DNA from 4 places in the Paenibacillus sp. RC21 genome. Region 3 is predicted to be linked to each of the others. Evidence: riboswitches for the same ligand, from Rfam matches in the RefSeq annotation. Region 3 holds a riboswitch; each other region holds the start of a gene.
The links. A riboswitch is a leader RNA that binds a small molecule or an ion and turns the genes downstream of it on or off. The one in region 3 is predicted to bind cobalamin.
Positions count from the first base shown of each region.

Region 1 (3,738 bases), 260 kb from region 3:
TTGGGTGGCGGGTTCAACGGTTGCTGTTGTAACAAGAAAGGCTTGAACCGCCCACGCCAGATAGGCTTGCTGCTGTTCTTTTTTCAGTGGAAGCCCTTCACGGATCGCGGGTTCATCGACCTGAATCATGCCAATCCCCGCTTTTTCCAGTGCTTCTACCTCTGCACGCAGGGCCAGTGCTAACTGTAAAGCAACCTGACTGCGAGGAATATCATTACGTTCGAAGGACCAGTTCAAAATCGTTACCGGACCTGTCAGCATTCCTTTGACTGGCTTGGAGGTCAACGATTGGGCGAAGGCCGTTTCTTCCACGGTCATGGGTTGATCGAACGACACGTCTCCGTATATAATCGGCGGTTTAACACACCGGGAGCCGTAGGACTGCACCCACCCGTTTTGTGTAAAGGCAAAGCCTTTCAGCTTTTCGCCAAAAAATTCAACCATGTCTGTCCGCTCAAATTCCCCGTGTACGAGCACATCAATGCCAATGTCCTCCTGGATATCAATCCATTCCTTGATTTGCTGCTGAATGAACGTCCGATACTGCTCGGCAGACCATTCCCCTTTGCGATAGTGCAGACGGGCTTTGCGAACCTCTGCGGTTTGCGGGAAGCTGCCAATCGTCGTCGTAGGCAGTGGAGGCAGATTCAGCTTGTCCTGCTGGATCACACGACGCTCAGCGAAGGGAACGCTGCGTGACTGCGGCTCTTTCGCCAGTAGATCCGCCATATCGGTAGCGGTCTGTACTCGTGCCGCCGAGCTGTTGAAGCGGGCTACCACGTCCGCACTCTGCTCAAGCTTGGCAATTGCCGAGGGTTCGCGTTTGCCAAGCGCAGCGGTCAAAGCTGCGATTTCTTCCAGCTTTTCATCGGCAAAGGCCAGCGCTTGCACCAGCTCTCGGTCCAGCTTGTGCTCTGCTTCCAGACTGACTGGCACATGCAGCAGACTGCATGATGGCTGCACGATGAGCTGTGCAGCGGTGGTTTGCTCTGCCAGTTGTCCAAGCAGCGCAGCTACGGTGTTCAGATCGGAGCGCCATATATTGCGCCCGTCAATAACACCAGCGGCCAGCGTTTTCCCTGCGGGGAAGCCATGTCGTAGCACATGTTCCAGGTTTTCGCCATCATCGTGCACAAAATCAAGACCTATTCCCTGTACCGGGAGCGTGGACAGGCGCTCATAATGATCCAGACTGCCAAAGTAGGTTTGCAGCACGATATTTAAGGATGGAGCAGCTTGGGCCAGAGCCTCATAGGCCTCCTGAATAATGTCCAAATCCTCTGTCGGGAATGAGGTGGTCAAGACAGGCTCATCTACCTGCACCCACTGAACGCCTTCCGCAGCCAGCTCAGACAGGACGCGGGCGTACAGTGGCAGGAAGCTTCGTATGATCGCGGCCAAATCCTTACGGTCATAGCCTTTGGACAGAGCAACGAACGAATAAGGACCGATAATGACGGGTTTACCTTCAATTCCTAGTTCCTGTTTCGCTTCACGATAAGCCTGCAACGGCTTATTCTCGGTGAACACCGGAGTTGCATTTGCCAATTCCGGTACGATGTAGTGGTAATTGGTATTCAGCCATTTGGTCATTTCACTGGCGGTGGCACCCTTTTGTCCACGGGCTATCCCGAAATAGACGGACAGAGGAACAGGCCCATCGGGACGGTAGTTGAACCGTTCCGGCACCAGACCGAACATCACGGATGTATCAAGCATGTGATCGTAATAGGAAAAGTCTCCGACCGGAATTCGATCGATTCCCTTGTCGCGCTGCTTGCTCAGATGCTCCAATCGCAATCGTTTCATCTCGGTATGCAATTCGCTTTCATCCATGCTGCCGTTCCAGAAGCGTTCCAGTGCTTTCTTCCATTCCCGGTTTCCTCCGATACGCGGATATCCCAGGTTACTGCTGATCAAGCCGGACAACTCAGGCAATTCGGTAAATGACATGTACTTTTCCTCCCAGGCTGGTAGCCAGTTTATTTTTGCGTACAAAAAAAGACATTCCTCCCCGGGGTTAAAAATGAGTAGGGGAAAGAATGCCTCCGTTATTTAAAAAATGAAAATTCGGCGACTGCTCTTAACACCTCCCTATCTCCCGTAGGTACTTGCGATGTTGTTGAAATAGGCAGGTCTCCTGACTTACGGATCATGACTTTCAGCGCTCCTTCCCGGTCTGTGGACCAGTGGGTGTATCAACAGCTGAAAATTCCCCGTTTACAGTGGCGGGACCGCGCCGGACTTGCACCAGCTTCCCTTTTAAGCCTGTACTGAATAGAACAGACACCTATCTCCAAGCTATGCGATTATGGTATGACGAATAATTATGCACTCGTATACTTGTTCACCATCATAAGTGAAACTTGCAGGATACGCAATATAAACTCTGTTTAAATCTAAAATGAACTACATGCAAAAAAAGACAAGCCCTCTCCATAAGGAAAGGATTTGTCTTAGGGTGTAGTATCTCATGCGAGTATAACATCGCCTTAGGCTAATGTAACTATAGATCCTGCCTGAATGCTGGCCTTCACATCCACCAGTCGTTGATTGCGGCTGCCCCGGAAGGGAAGGGTCAGATCCTTTTGCTGTTCTACAAAAGGACCGTCCACAATCACATCGCACAGCAGCGCCAGCTCCCGGCGGGCCTGATCCGTAAGCAGCTCCTCATAGTCAAAGCCCGTATAGGCCCACACGGTTCGGTCAGGGCAGGCAGCGCGGAAGTCGCGCACAAACTGCGTGCATTCCGATGCCGAGAAAAAAGGGTCTCCGCCGCAAAGGGTTAACCCGTCCAGCAGTGGATTATCTGCGATGTCACGGATGACTTCCTGCTGTCGCTCCAGTGTGAACGGTTCACCTGCGCGGAAGCTCCATGACGAGGGATTGAAGCAGCCGGGGCAGGCATGGCGGCAACCGCTAATGAATACGACGGTACGCAGGCCATGCCCTTCGTTCAGAGATTCCGGAATGTAGCCGCACAAATTCACCGATGCTTCACCCGGTCACGCACCTCAGCCTGCTTCGCGGCGTTGAAGCGAACGGTATAATCACCTGTCAGATATCCGGTTACCCGGCGCAAGCGCTGAAAATGCGTATGTTCTTCATCAGCACCGCATTCGGGACAGCTTGTCCCGATAATGCCCTCGTAGCCGCATTCCGTGCAGCGGTCTACCGGATGATTGATGGAGAAGTACCCAATGTTCTGATGGAGCGCGTATTGTACAATTTTAAGAAACGCCTCCGGGTTATTCCGCGCATTACCATCCAACTCGATGTACGAAATCGCACCAGCGTTGCACAGATTATGAAATGGGGCTTCGAGGCTGATTTTACGGGCAGCCGGGAGCGTGTAATACACAGGAATGTGGAAAGAGTTCGTGTAGTATTCTCGATCATTTACCTCGGGAATAATTCCAAAATCACGCTGATCCAGCAACGTGAACTTGCCGGATAGACCCTCGGCAGGCGTAGCGAATAGTGTAATGTTAAGATCATGCAATTCACTCATACGGTCGCAGTAGACACGCATAGAAGCTATGATTCGCTGTGCTTCACGGTATACAGCGTCATCCTCTCCGTGGTGCTTGCCATACAGTGCCTTCATGCATTCGGCTAACCCGATAAACCCGACCGACAGCGTACCGTGCTTCAGTACGTTGCCCACTTTTTCATCCGGCTCCAGCTTTTCTCCGCCTTCCCATACCCCTTCGCGCATCATAAAGTCTGAGGCTTTTG
Region 1 is NZ_JBIYCS010000004.1:300,609-304,346, reverse strand. It holds gene metE (5-methyltetrahydropteroyltriglutamate--homocysteine S-methyltransferase) at 1-1,953, opposite strand, end outside; cobalamin riboswitch at 2,114-2,309, opposite strand; gene nrdG (anaerobic ribonucleoside-triphosphate reductase activating protein) at 2,493-2,990, opposite strand; gene ABIA61_RS14925 (anaerobic ribonucleoside triphosphate reductase) at 2,987-3,738, opposite strand, start outside.
Region 1: another riboswitch for cobalamin. It lies ahead of metE (5-methyltetrahydropteroyltriglutamate--homocysteine S-methyltransferase); the one in region 3 lies ahead of ABIA61_RS16030 (ABC transporter substrate-binding protein).

Region 2 (3,738 bases), 290 kb from region 3:
CAGATGTACGAGACGAGGATGGAAGCTTGACCGGGTTAACGCGTGCTTTTGCGCCGTATGATCTGAAGGGGAAGGAAGTGCTGTTGCAGCTGCATGGTGATCCGGCCCCACGGCTGGTGAAGTGGCTGGACGAGCAGGGGGCAGTAACTCGGCAGGTGCTTCCTTATAAGCATATTCCACCAGAGGAAGCGAATTTGCAAGCGTTGCTGGCGGATATCGTGAATCGTAATGTTGATGCTGTTACGTTCACCAGCGGTCCACAGATCCGCTTTTTGGCTCAATATGCGAGGGACCAGAAGCAGATGGAAGACGTGCTGGAAGCTTTTCGCCAGGATGTGATCGCTGTGTCGGTAGGCAAGGTGACGGCGCAGTCCATTTTGGAGGAAGGGATTGAACGGATTGTGTTTCCGGTGGAGGAACGAATGGGCGCTATGATGGTGGAGCTGGGAAGATATTTTGAGCATAGCGCCTCGGTGCACGGCTGCGGTCTTGAAGTTGTGAACTGAAAACTAACCCATATCCTTGCGATAAAGGGTAAAATGAAGATAAGGGCCTACAGGGTCTTTATCTTTTTTTGTTGGAAATGCATCGACAGAAGTTTTTGTTATAGCGAAAATATTTATTTAATATAATGAAAAAGCCTCGATGCGGGATACCAGAACAGGAGCTGAGACGTTATGAATTCCATTTGTGTATTTGCCGGGTCCAGACCCGGACATTCATCGGTATATCTTCAGGAGGCAGGCAAGCTTGGAGAGGCTATGGCCCGGCATCATGTTCGTCTGATCTATGGAGGCTCCAGCAAGGGGCTGATGGGCGAGGTCGCGGATGCGATGCTGGCAGGGGGCGGTCAGGTCACCGGGATTATGCCGACCCTGTTATTCGATGCAGAGATTATTCACCGGGGAGTTACCGAATTTATTGAGGTGGCGAGCATGCATGAACGCAAAGCGGTGATGAGCGAAAAGGCTGACGCATTCATTGCCCTTCCGGGCGGATTGGGAACATTTGAGGAGCTATTCGAGGTGCTGTGCTGGGCGCAAATCGGCATTCATCGCAAGCCCATCGGGCTGCTGAATGTGAACGGATATTTTGACCCGTTGGCGGAAATGGTGCGTCATAGTGTGCGCGAGGGATTTACCGGAGTTGACCACCCAACGCTGCTGAGTATCTCTGCGGACCCGGACGAATTGTTGCATATGTTAAAAAATAAGGCAGAGAACTTGAAATAAAGCGTTTTTCATGCTTGCGCAACTGATTGAGCCAAGGTTATGATAAGACCCATAATCAAATAGCGGACAGACAAGGTGCCTTTGCGATGGAACGAAGGGTAACAGGGAATCGGGTGCAAGTCCCGAGCGGTCCCGCCACTGTAAGGAAGAGGATTTTTTCAGACGTCACTCGTAAGAAAACGGGGAAGACGAAAAAATCTGTTGATGCCGAGCCAGGAGACCTACCTTGATCTGTATGCACCGTTAACCTTCGCGGAGAGGATGGGTGTACGAAATCAGGAAATCAGGCGCACGCTGCTTTTTCCATGTTGCTTACAGGTTTGCGTGGAGCTGAACGTGCAGAAGCGTTTCAAGCGTGAACAGGCAGATGGAAAGCAACGACACGATGGCGGAAGACAAGAAGTGTCTTCTTATGCTGTGTCCGTCTGATGATACGATGCGTACATAGGAAACCCATCCGGGCAGGATGGGTTTTTTTGAGTTACAGGATGTCCATATACAAGTGAAATAGATAGAAGTGTGGAAAACATAGCCTAGATTTAAGAAGGAGGATAACGATGAGCCAATTAGGAAAATTGCTCGTGATTGGATTCGGACCGGGGGATATGGAACATATCACCAAACGGGCGCTGGATGCGCTGGCCGAGAGTGAGGTCATTATCGGCTACAACACCTATGTGGATCTGATCCGTCCGTTGTTGAACGGACAGGAGATTGTGCGCACAGGGATGACAGAGGAAGTGAGCCGTGCGCAGGAGGCGGTTCGACAGGCGGAGATGGGCAAGAAGGTAGCCGTCATTTCCAGTGGAGACGCAGGCGTATATGGCATGGCCGGGTTAGTGTACGAAGTGCTGATGCAAAAGGGGTGGCGTCGTGAGGACGGGGTTGAGGTAGAAGTCGTGCCGGGAATATCGGCGATTCAGTCCTGTGCTTCGCTGTTGGGTGCGCCCGTCATGCATGATGCATGCACGATCAGTCTGAGTGACCATTTGACCCCTTGGGAAACGATTGTGAAACGTGTAGAAGCGGCAGCTTCGGCAGATTTTGTCATTGCACTGTACAATCCGCGCAGTGGTCGGCGTACACGCCAGATAGTTGAGACGCAGTCCATTTTGTTGCGCTACCGTGATCCGCAGACTCCGGTCGGGTTGGTCAAGAGTGCTTACCGTGACCGTCAGCAAGTCGTAGTGACGACGCTGGAGGACATGCTGAACCATGATATCGGTATGCTGACGACCGTCATTATCGGCAATTCCTCGACAATGGTGTATGACGGCCTGATCGTGACGCCGCGCGGGTATCAGCGCAAGTATACGCTGGATGCGTCCGAGCAGGCGCTGAAGCCGCATCAGCGGCTCCGCACGGAAGCGGAGCCGTGGTCGCTGGGCGCGCAAGAGGATCGCGCGTTGAATGCGTCGCAGGCGGGCGCAGCACCCGCAGTGCCAGCCCCCGCGGGTGCTGGCGGGACCGCGCCCGCGCCTTCCGCGAGCGGTGCTGCTGCGGCGGTTGCCACGCAGGCACGCCCGCAAGCGGTGGCTGCCGTGCAGGCCGCGCCTGCGGCGCAAGCCGGGGCGGTCCCGGCATCGCTGGCAGCGGAGGCGCTGAGCCGCCTCGCTGCGGGCGGTAAGCTGCCGGGCGAAGCGAGCGCACGCTGGAACGGGCAAGCGCCCGCCGTGAGCGTCGCTGGAACGGCAGCCGTGGCCGGAGCGGTGGCTACGGCCGGGACAGCGACAGGCAGCTTTGGCAAGCCTGCGCTGTTTGAGGTGGGCGTTTCCCCCGGCGTGGGAAACAAGAAGTTCACCGCTCGCCAGATGGCGCTGCTCGCCGAGGTAGCGGGTGATGAAGGCGAGCTGGAGTACACGCCGGATCACCAGATCGTGCTGCGCGTGCCGTGCGCGGACCCGGAGGAGCTGGTAGGGCGGCTGCGGGATGAACGATTCATCGTGATGCCGATTGGCGATGTGTTTAAGGTGAAGGCGTGCGACTTCTGCAATATGGAGAAGGATGACGCTGTGCCTGTGGCAGAGCATCTACAGGTTGTACTGGGCGGATTGCAGGCACCCAAGGAAACGAGCATTGCTTTGAACGGCTGCGGTATGGCCTGCTATGGAGCGGTGCTGGAGGATATCGGGATTGTGTACCGCAAGGGAGGATACGATCTGTTCCTCGGCGGCAAAAAATTCGGACGCAACGCTCATGCCGCTCAACCTGTGGCAGAGGGCATTCCGGGGGATCAGATTACGGATATCGTTGAGAACGTCATCGCTGAATATAAGGAAAAAGGGCATCCGAACGAGCGTTTTCATAAATTTTTCAAGCGTGTGGGCGTGGTAGCGGGTTTTCGGCATGAAGATGCGCCTGCAATAGTGGAAGTGAATGCCGTTTGTGGTGATTAATGGGCTAGAAAGCCTGTTTTTATGGATGTAAGCATATAGATAAAATAGGGCGTCTTGCAGGTCATCCCTATTTTGATGAGGAGGAAAATACAGCAGTGAATGCAATATTG
Region 2 is NZ_JBIYCS010000004.1:270,335-274,072, reverse strand. It holds gene ABIA61_RS14800 (uroporphyrinogen-III synthase) at 1-506, shown strand, start outside; gene ABIA61_RS14795 (LOG family protein) at 678-1,232, shown strand; cobalamin riboswitch at 1,290-1,475, shown strand; gene cobJ (precorrin-3B C(17)-methyltransferase) at 1,790-3,628, shown strand; gene ABIA61_RS14785 (sirohydrochlorin chelatase) at 3,724-3,738, shown strand, end outside.
Region 2: another riboswitch for cobalamin. It lies ahead of cobJ (precorrin-3B C(17)-methyltransferase); the one in region 3 lies ahead of ABIA61_RS16030 (ABC transporter substrate-binding protein).

Region 3 (3,738 bases):
CCGTTATTCCGCAATATCGGATTGCGCCGTAATGTAGTAATATTCAATCGGATGCGGTGTAAAGCCCTCAACCCCTTTTTTCACCCCAAATACATTATCAGGGTGAACAATAAACGACTGCGGCAAATCGGTATTAATGATATCCAGCGCTTGCAATGTCACGGCATTACGCTGTGCTGTATCCTTCGCCAGCTTCAAGCTGCCAAGAAGGTTCTCCAGCGGTTTGGAACCATAACGGCTTACATTGGCCTCGCTTTTAGAGGAATAAAACATGTCCATAAAATATTGCGGCTCCCCCGTATGGGCAGTCAGCATACTGTACATGGCAAAATCCCAATCGTTTTTGGTTAGCGCCTCGTCGATATTTTCCACCTTGCGGATCTTCACCTGGATGCCCTCTTTCAGCAGTTGGCTCTGAATCACCTCAGCCATGACCGAAAGCTCTGGACGCTGAGGGAAGGTCAGCAACGTAACCTCGAACGGCTTGCCTTGCTTGGTCCATGTACCTTGGGCATCCTTTTGCCAACCATCCTTCGTCAACAACTGCTCCGCCGTTCCGTCCAGCGCTTTACGTTCCACCTTGCCGAAGAAGAGAATGCTCGGGAATGGGCTGCTTGCCTCCGTACCATAGCCTCTCATGATCGCACTCACAATGGATGCACGTGGTATCAGGCTGTCCACTACTTTGCGGTTCGCGGCATCCTTGAACACAGGCGACTCCATGTTATACACGATCATATGAGTGCGCAAAGAGGGAGCCGACAGCACTTGCAGCTTATCGTTCTTTTTTAATACCTCCGCGTTATCCACCGGAATATCAGTCGCTACATCTACTTCGCCAGATTGCAGCGCCAACAGGCGTGAATTGCCGTCCGTAATGAACTTCATCGTTGCTTCAGCCAGCCGTGCCTTCTCGCCCCAATATTCGTCATAACGCTCTACGACCAATGACTGATCCTTGTTGAACGCTTTAATTTTAAAAGCACCTGTCATCGCAGGGTAGCTCTGCTCATCCTTCATAGACGCTACATCCAGCACAATCGTCGATGGATCAGCCAGATTGGACACCAGCGCTGAATTGGGCTGGTTTGTCGTGATTTTCAACGACAGCGGCCCAGTTACATCAATCGACTTTACGTCTAGCAAATCCTTTGCCAAATGGCTTTTCTCGATGGAGCGCAGCAGGGAAGCCTTCACACTTTCCGCGTCCATACTCTTTCCGTCATGAAAAGTGACCTTATCCTGCAAGCTGAACGTCCAAACTGTGGGACTGTCCTGCTTCCATTCCTTGGCCAGCCAAGCCACTGGTTCCAGCTTTTCATTCAAACGGACAAGTGTCTCACCTGCGCCGGACCGCATGACATCCCAGCTATTGTCTCCGTGCGGGTCAACGCCCGACGGTTTCCACGTATACGCCATCACCAGTTTCTTATCTGCTGTAGCCTGTTGTGTGGATGTGTTCTCGCCCTTGCTGGGGCTATCCGCCGTCTTATTAGTTGTCGAGCATCCCGAAAGAGCCATAACTGCCAGCAGTAGCATCACCCCTGTACATATAAACCATGAACGCTTTTTACGATTGCTTATCATTCTATTGACTCCCCTCATCTTGTAATCTCATACATACCTAACGCGAAAAAAGCATCCCCGACCGCTTAATCAGCAGTCAGAAATGCTTTCATTATAAAATGCCTAAGCTCACCCTCTTCACCCTCTAAAAACAAGGGGGATCGGATCGGTTTCAGACATTCCCGTATGCAGCACGCCTAACCACCTCCCCAGCATCCCGTGGGTCTGACAGTGATGTTAAAACAGGCAGGTCTCCTGACTTCAGGCTTATCTCTCAGGCCTTCCCGGTTCTTCACAGTTCCAGTGGCTGTTCCGAAAGCTACAGCAATTCCCTGCTGATGCCTGTATACAGTGGCGGGTCCGTGTCGGAATCTACCGAACTTCCCTTTTAAGTGAACACGCACAACAGCCATCTACATGATTTCAGCGAAACCCTGTAGGTGGAAAGTCCGGTTCACACCTGTTTTCTTCCTTTATTCCTCTATATTACGAATTAGGACTATCTTATTTTGTTGTTACAGGCTTGTCAACAAATGTCGCATAATAATTTAAATTTTAATGATACAGCGAGAAACAAGGCTGTGGCTTTGCGTTGCGTGTACGCAATGGACGTGATAAAATTAGGTATAGAGATAACCACCGTGTCCGTATACTAAAAAGAGTCTTCGCCGCTACCAACGGCAAAGACTCTTAGGACTTGAAAGGCTGTGGATCACCACGGCGCGCTAAATGCTTAGCTAAACCCACCGTTAGGCGCCTAACCTAATTAAGCGGTGGGTTTTCGCTTGTTCCGAAATTTCCGACGTAGCCAGCGATAAAGTTTACGAATACTAAACACCAGGCTTAGTAACGTAACCATCCAACGCAACACATCGTAGCACGACACAAGGTTGACCATCGGCTTCACCCCCTTTCGGGAAGCTGCGCCGTGGTCTGAAAACATCCACCACTATTCAAAATCCATAAGGTAGATTATACCATGACCTCGCCTACCACTCTAGCAAATTCTTCTAATAGAATCTCAAACCCCGATCTTCATACAGGAAGAGGGTTTTATCAATAACTCTATGCCAAAAAGCCGGAAAAAGAGGCTTACGTCCTCTCTCCGGCGGTCTTTATCTAATCCTAATTATCAAACCTTCTGCGGAACCTCCGCCACCGTCCCGCCTTCGACTGACTCGCCCTGTTTTTTCGTTAAAACGATATTCAAGACAATCGCCGTAATCGAGCCGGATACGATGCCGTTTTGCAGCAGCATTTTGGCAAAGCTCGGCAGTTGGTCAAACACTTGGGGCAGCACGGCAGAGCCGAGGCCCACCGCAATGCTACATGCCGCTATCAGCAGATTGCTTTCCTTCCGCAAGTCCACTTCTGACAAAATAGACATGCCCGACGCAGCAACCGAACCGAACATGACGATCATCGCCCCTCCCAGCACAGCATTAGGAATCACTGTCGTTAAGGCAGCCAGTTTGGGCAACAGACCAAGAACAACCATAATACCACCCGCAGCAAAAATAACGTTCCGCGACTTGACACGTGTTAATGAGATCAGACCTACATTTTGCGAGAATGCCGTGTAAGGAAACGCATTGAAAATACCCCCGAGCATAATCGCAAGTCCCTCAGAGCGCAGCCCATTGACGATTTGCTTCTGCTCTACCTTCTGGTCAATCGCCTTGCCCACTGCCAAATAAACGCCCGTAGACTCGACCATGCTGACAATATTAACGATAATCATTGTACATACTGCCATAATGCTAAACTCAGGCTTACCAAAATAAAACGGCTGTGCAACACTCACCCAAGACGCTTGCGCCACTGGAGCAAAATGTACCATCCCCATCGCATAAGCGACCACGGTACCCGCAAACAGACCGATGAGCACAGAAATCGAGCGCAAAAAGCCCTTGGCCAACCGATTCACAAGTAAAATAACCAGTAAAGTAACTAACGCCAGCAGCAAATTACGCGGCTGTCCAAAATCCGCGCTGCCCTGGCCCCCTGCTACGTTATTCATCGCCACCGGAATGAGGGACAGGCCGATAATCGTAACCACCGAGCCCGTAACCACCGTCGGGAAAAAGCGTAGCAGCTTGCCATACAACGGTGCCGCGAGCACCACGAATATACCGGATAAAATAATGGCTCCGTACGCGGTCGCCAAATTCG
Region 3 is NZ_JBIYCS010000004.1:555,820-559,557, forward strand. It holds gene ABIA61_RS16030 (ABC transporter substrate-binding protein) at 4-1,587, opposite strand; cobalamin riboswitch at 1,795-1,992, opposite strand; gene ABIA61_RS16035 (nucleobase:cation symporter-2 family protein) at 2,699-3,738, opposite strand, start outside.

Region 4 (3,738 bases), on a different contig from region 3:
GTTGGCTACAAAAATGAAAAGTATCTGCATTTGGGCTGGGCCTCGGCACGTCTGGATGATGTGGCTAATTACATTCCGGCACGCCTGACAGCGGGTATGCTGGTAGTAGCGGCGTGGGTTTATGGGCATGATGCTGGACGTAGCTGGCGTATGGTAAGGCGAGATGCGCGGCTGCATCCCAGTCCGAACAGTGGCTTTCCAGAATCAGCAGTTGCGGGTGCGTTGGGAATTCGTCTCGGGGGCTATAATGTATATCATGGCGTGCGCTCTTTCCGTGCATATATGGGAGAACTGGTGCGACCGATGGAGCCGGAGGATATCCGACATACGATTCGGCTGATGTTTGCCGTGTCCAGTATGTTCGTGGGATTGTGTCTGTTCGTGTCCGCCGGATGCTATGCACTGGGGTGGACGCAGTGATGAAGCGTGACGCACCGAACACCGGCAATAGAGCAGGAAGTGACATGACCTTGAAGCATTATTTTACAGAACACCCGCAATGGGATTTGGAGCTTGTGCTGGTACGTCACGGCACAACCTTATGGAACAGGGAACGTCGATACCTGGGGCACTCCGATCTGGGCTTGCTACCGGGAGCAGAGCAGGAATTAGAGTCTTTGCGGGAAAAATTACAGAGACATTCCTTTGCCCGAATCTATTGTAGTGACTTGATACGTTGTCGTCAGACCTTGCAGATCATTTTGCCAGAATCGGAACTGAAACCAGATAATATGTCTGCTTGGTCTGCCACCATGGAACCACGTCTGAGAGAGCTTCATTTTGGGGAATGGGATGGAAAAACGTATGATATGCTCAAGGATGTGGCGTTGTACCGCGCGTGGATTGATGAGCCGCAACGGGTTACGCCGCCGGGTGGAGAGTCCTGGAAAGACTTTGTGAACCGCCTGGGTGAATTTCTATACTCTTTGTATGAGTGGCGTAAAATGATGGAGATTCAGAAAACAGGTTTGTCTGATGCTCCACCTTCTGTTCTGGTCGTCACGCATGGTGGAGTGATTCGTCAGTTGGCTTGTATGCTGGTACCGGGTCATGATTTTTGGAGCCTGAATCCGAAGCCGGGAGCGGCAATTACGATTCGGTTGAGTTTGGCACAAAAGCCATTTGCAGATTTAACCGCCACCCGTTCTACAGAATCACATCCAGATTTGGCTACAGGGCATAAGTTCACCGGATGGCTGGTGGAGCAGGCATGATGTTTATAGCTCTGGCTCCGCATTTGCTACTCCCGAATAACCTGGATGAACTGACTACGCTATACTTCTCATGATCACAGACATAGGGCAGGTAAACAGGCGGTTTGGGTTGTAAGCCAGTCTTTTTTAACCTATAATCATCAAGTAAAAGAACGGCTTGACCAACACTACATCAAATATCCAGCAGACGAGGTCGGTGCAGCGGGATGAAACCCTCGGGTTCTTTCCGGTGCGCTGTTAAAAGGGAAGCCGGTTTGAATCCGGCGCGGTCCCGCCACTGTAAATGGAAAAATGCCAGCCCGCTCTGCTTTATGTGCCATAAAGCATATGAAGGAGCAACAGGCTGTCGCATGTTTCTGTAAGTCAGGATACCTGCCCGTCCGCCTGTCACCATAGTCCTTCGAGGAAAGGATGACGTGTTCGCAGTGACTGTCCATGCGGAAGAAACTGCCGCCTGCGTACGATCTGCGCTAACGTGACCCCTGTGTCCTTATCTGAGGATGCAGGGGTTTTTTGAAAGGAAAAGAAGGCTGGATTTAGCAGATATCGGATGATGTTCAAGTGACGCTCTTAAAAGAATTTATATGGAGGGGTGTAAATTATGGCAGGGAATAAAATAAAGGTCTGGACTACAGGCTTATTGGCTCTGGTCTTGGCGGTTGTGCTGAGTGCATGTGGAGCTAACGGAAAGAACGCTGAAAATAAAGGGGATCAAGCTTCACAGCAACCGGGGCAGACGGCAACCGCTCAGGAGCCTCCGGGCAAAACGGTCTACCCGCTGACCATTAAGGATGCGACCGGGCAGGAGTTTACGTTCAAAAAAGCGCCGGACAAAATCGTTTCCGTCTCCCCGGCTGAAACCGAGGCGCTGTTCGCCATCGGACTGGATAAGGAAATTGTCGGTGTATCGGACTATTCGGATTACCCGGAAGCGGCTACAAAGAAGCCCAAAGTGGGCGGTATTATGAAGCCGAATGAAGAGGCGATCATTGCTGCGAATCCGGAAGTCGTTTTTGCAGGGATATCACTCAGTGAGCAGGCGACAACCAAGCTGCGTGACATGGGAATTATGATTTTTAAAACCGAGCCGAAAACGGTTGAAGATGTCATGGCTAATATCGAACTATATGGGAAAATTACCGATCATCAGAAAGAAGCGAGAGCGGTAACCGACAAGATGAGAGCCGATGTAGCGGAAGTGAAAAACGGTGTTAAAAATATCGGTAAAGGGCAAAAGCTGAGAGTCTACGTCGAATTTTCACCCGGCTGGACGGTCGGCAAGGGCGAGTTTATGGACGAGCTGATTTCTTTGGCGGGCGGCGAAAATGTGGCTGCAACACAAAAGGGCTGGTATCAGATCAGTGAGGAAAATATTATTGCGGCCAATCCGGACGTCATTTTATACAGCAAAAATGTCAAGGACGACAAAACAGGCCAGACACTGGGCGATATCATCAAAGCCCGTAGTGGATGGGATCAAATATCGGCTGTTCGTCTCAACCGGGTGTTTGCCGTGGATGATAATCTGATCAGTCGGCCGGGTCCGCGTGTAACGGAAGGTCTCAAGGAAGTGGCCAAGGGCGTGTATCCTGAAATTTTCAAATGAATCGTAGACTGATTGGCTTTGGAGGGGCAGGTCTTGCTTTATTGCTGCTGACGCTGCTGCTCTGTCTCGGCATCGGTTCAGCCAAGCTTCCCGTCAGCCAAATCACGGGTATTCTGGTCAACCATCTGCCGTGGTTAGGTGAGACGGTTACACCGGATTGGAATACATCCACAGAGCAGATTATTTTGAAGGTCAGACTGCCGCGTGTGTTACTGGGTATGCTGGTAGGCGCAGCGCTTGCGCTGGCGGGAGCCGGATTTCAGGGTGTGCTGCGCAATCCGCTGGCTGATCCTTACACGTTGGGGGTATCCTCGGGGGCTTCGGTAGGGGCAGCGGTACTGATTTATTGGGGGCTTCAATTTTCATTTGTAGGCGTATGGACACTGCCGCTGGTGGCGTTTACGACCGGAATGCTGACGTTGTGGATGGTGCTGACGCTGGCGAGGGAAGGCGGCAAAATTCCGACGCAAAGTCTCATTTTATCGGGCGTGGTGATGCAATCTTTTCTGGGTGCGGTCGTTTCCTTTCTGACAGCCATGTCCAGGGAGACGGTCAATGAAATATTGTACTGGACAATGGGAAGCCTCAGTCTGCGCGGCTGGTCGTATACAGGCATTCTTTTACCTTATGTGGTCATTGGGCTGGTGTTTCTGTGGAACCGGGCACGAGTGCTGAACATTCTGGCCTTGGGTGAACGTCAGGCGGCTCATATGGGGGTTAATGTAGATGCAACGAAGTTATCTGTTCTGATCATATCCACGCTGCTGACAGCCGCGGCTGTCTCGGTATGCGGAGTGATTGGCTTTGTGGGACTCGTTGTACCGCATATTATCCGTCTGGTGACGGGCCCCGACTATCGGATGATTGTTCCGTTATCCGCGCTGGGCGGGGCTATTTTTATGGCATGGGCCGATACTG
Region 4 is NZ_JBIYCS010000003.1:586,347-590,084, forward strand. It holds gene cbiB (adenosylcobinamide-phosphate synthase CbiB) at 1-420, shown strand, start outside; gene ABIA61_RS12495 (histidine phosphatase family protein) at 465-1,214, shown strand; cobalamin riboswitch at 1,415-1,608, shown strand; gene ABIA61_RS12500 (ABC transporter substrate-binding protein) at 1,816-2,820, shown strand; gene ABIA61_RS12505 (FecCD family ABC transporter permease) at 2,817-3,738, shown strand, end outside.
Region 4: another riboswitch for cobalamin. It lies ahead of ABIA61_RS12500 (ABC transporter substrate-binding protein); the one in region 3 lies ahead of ABIA61_RS16030 (ABC transporter substrate-binding protein).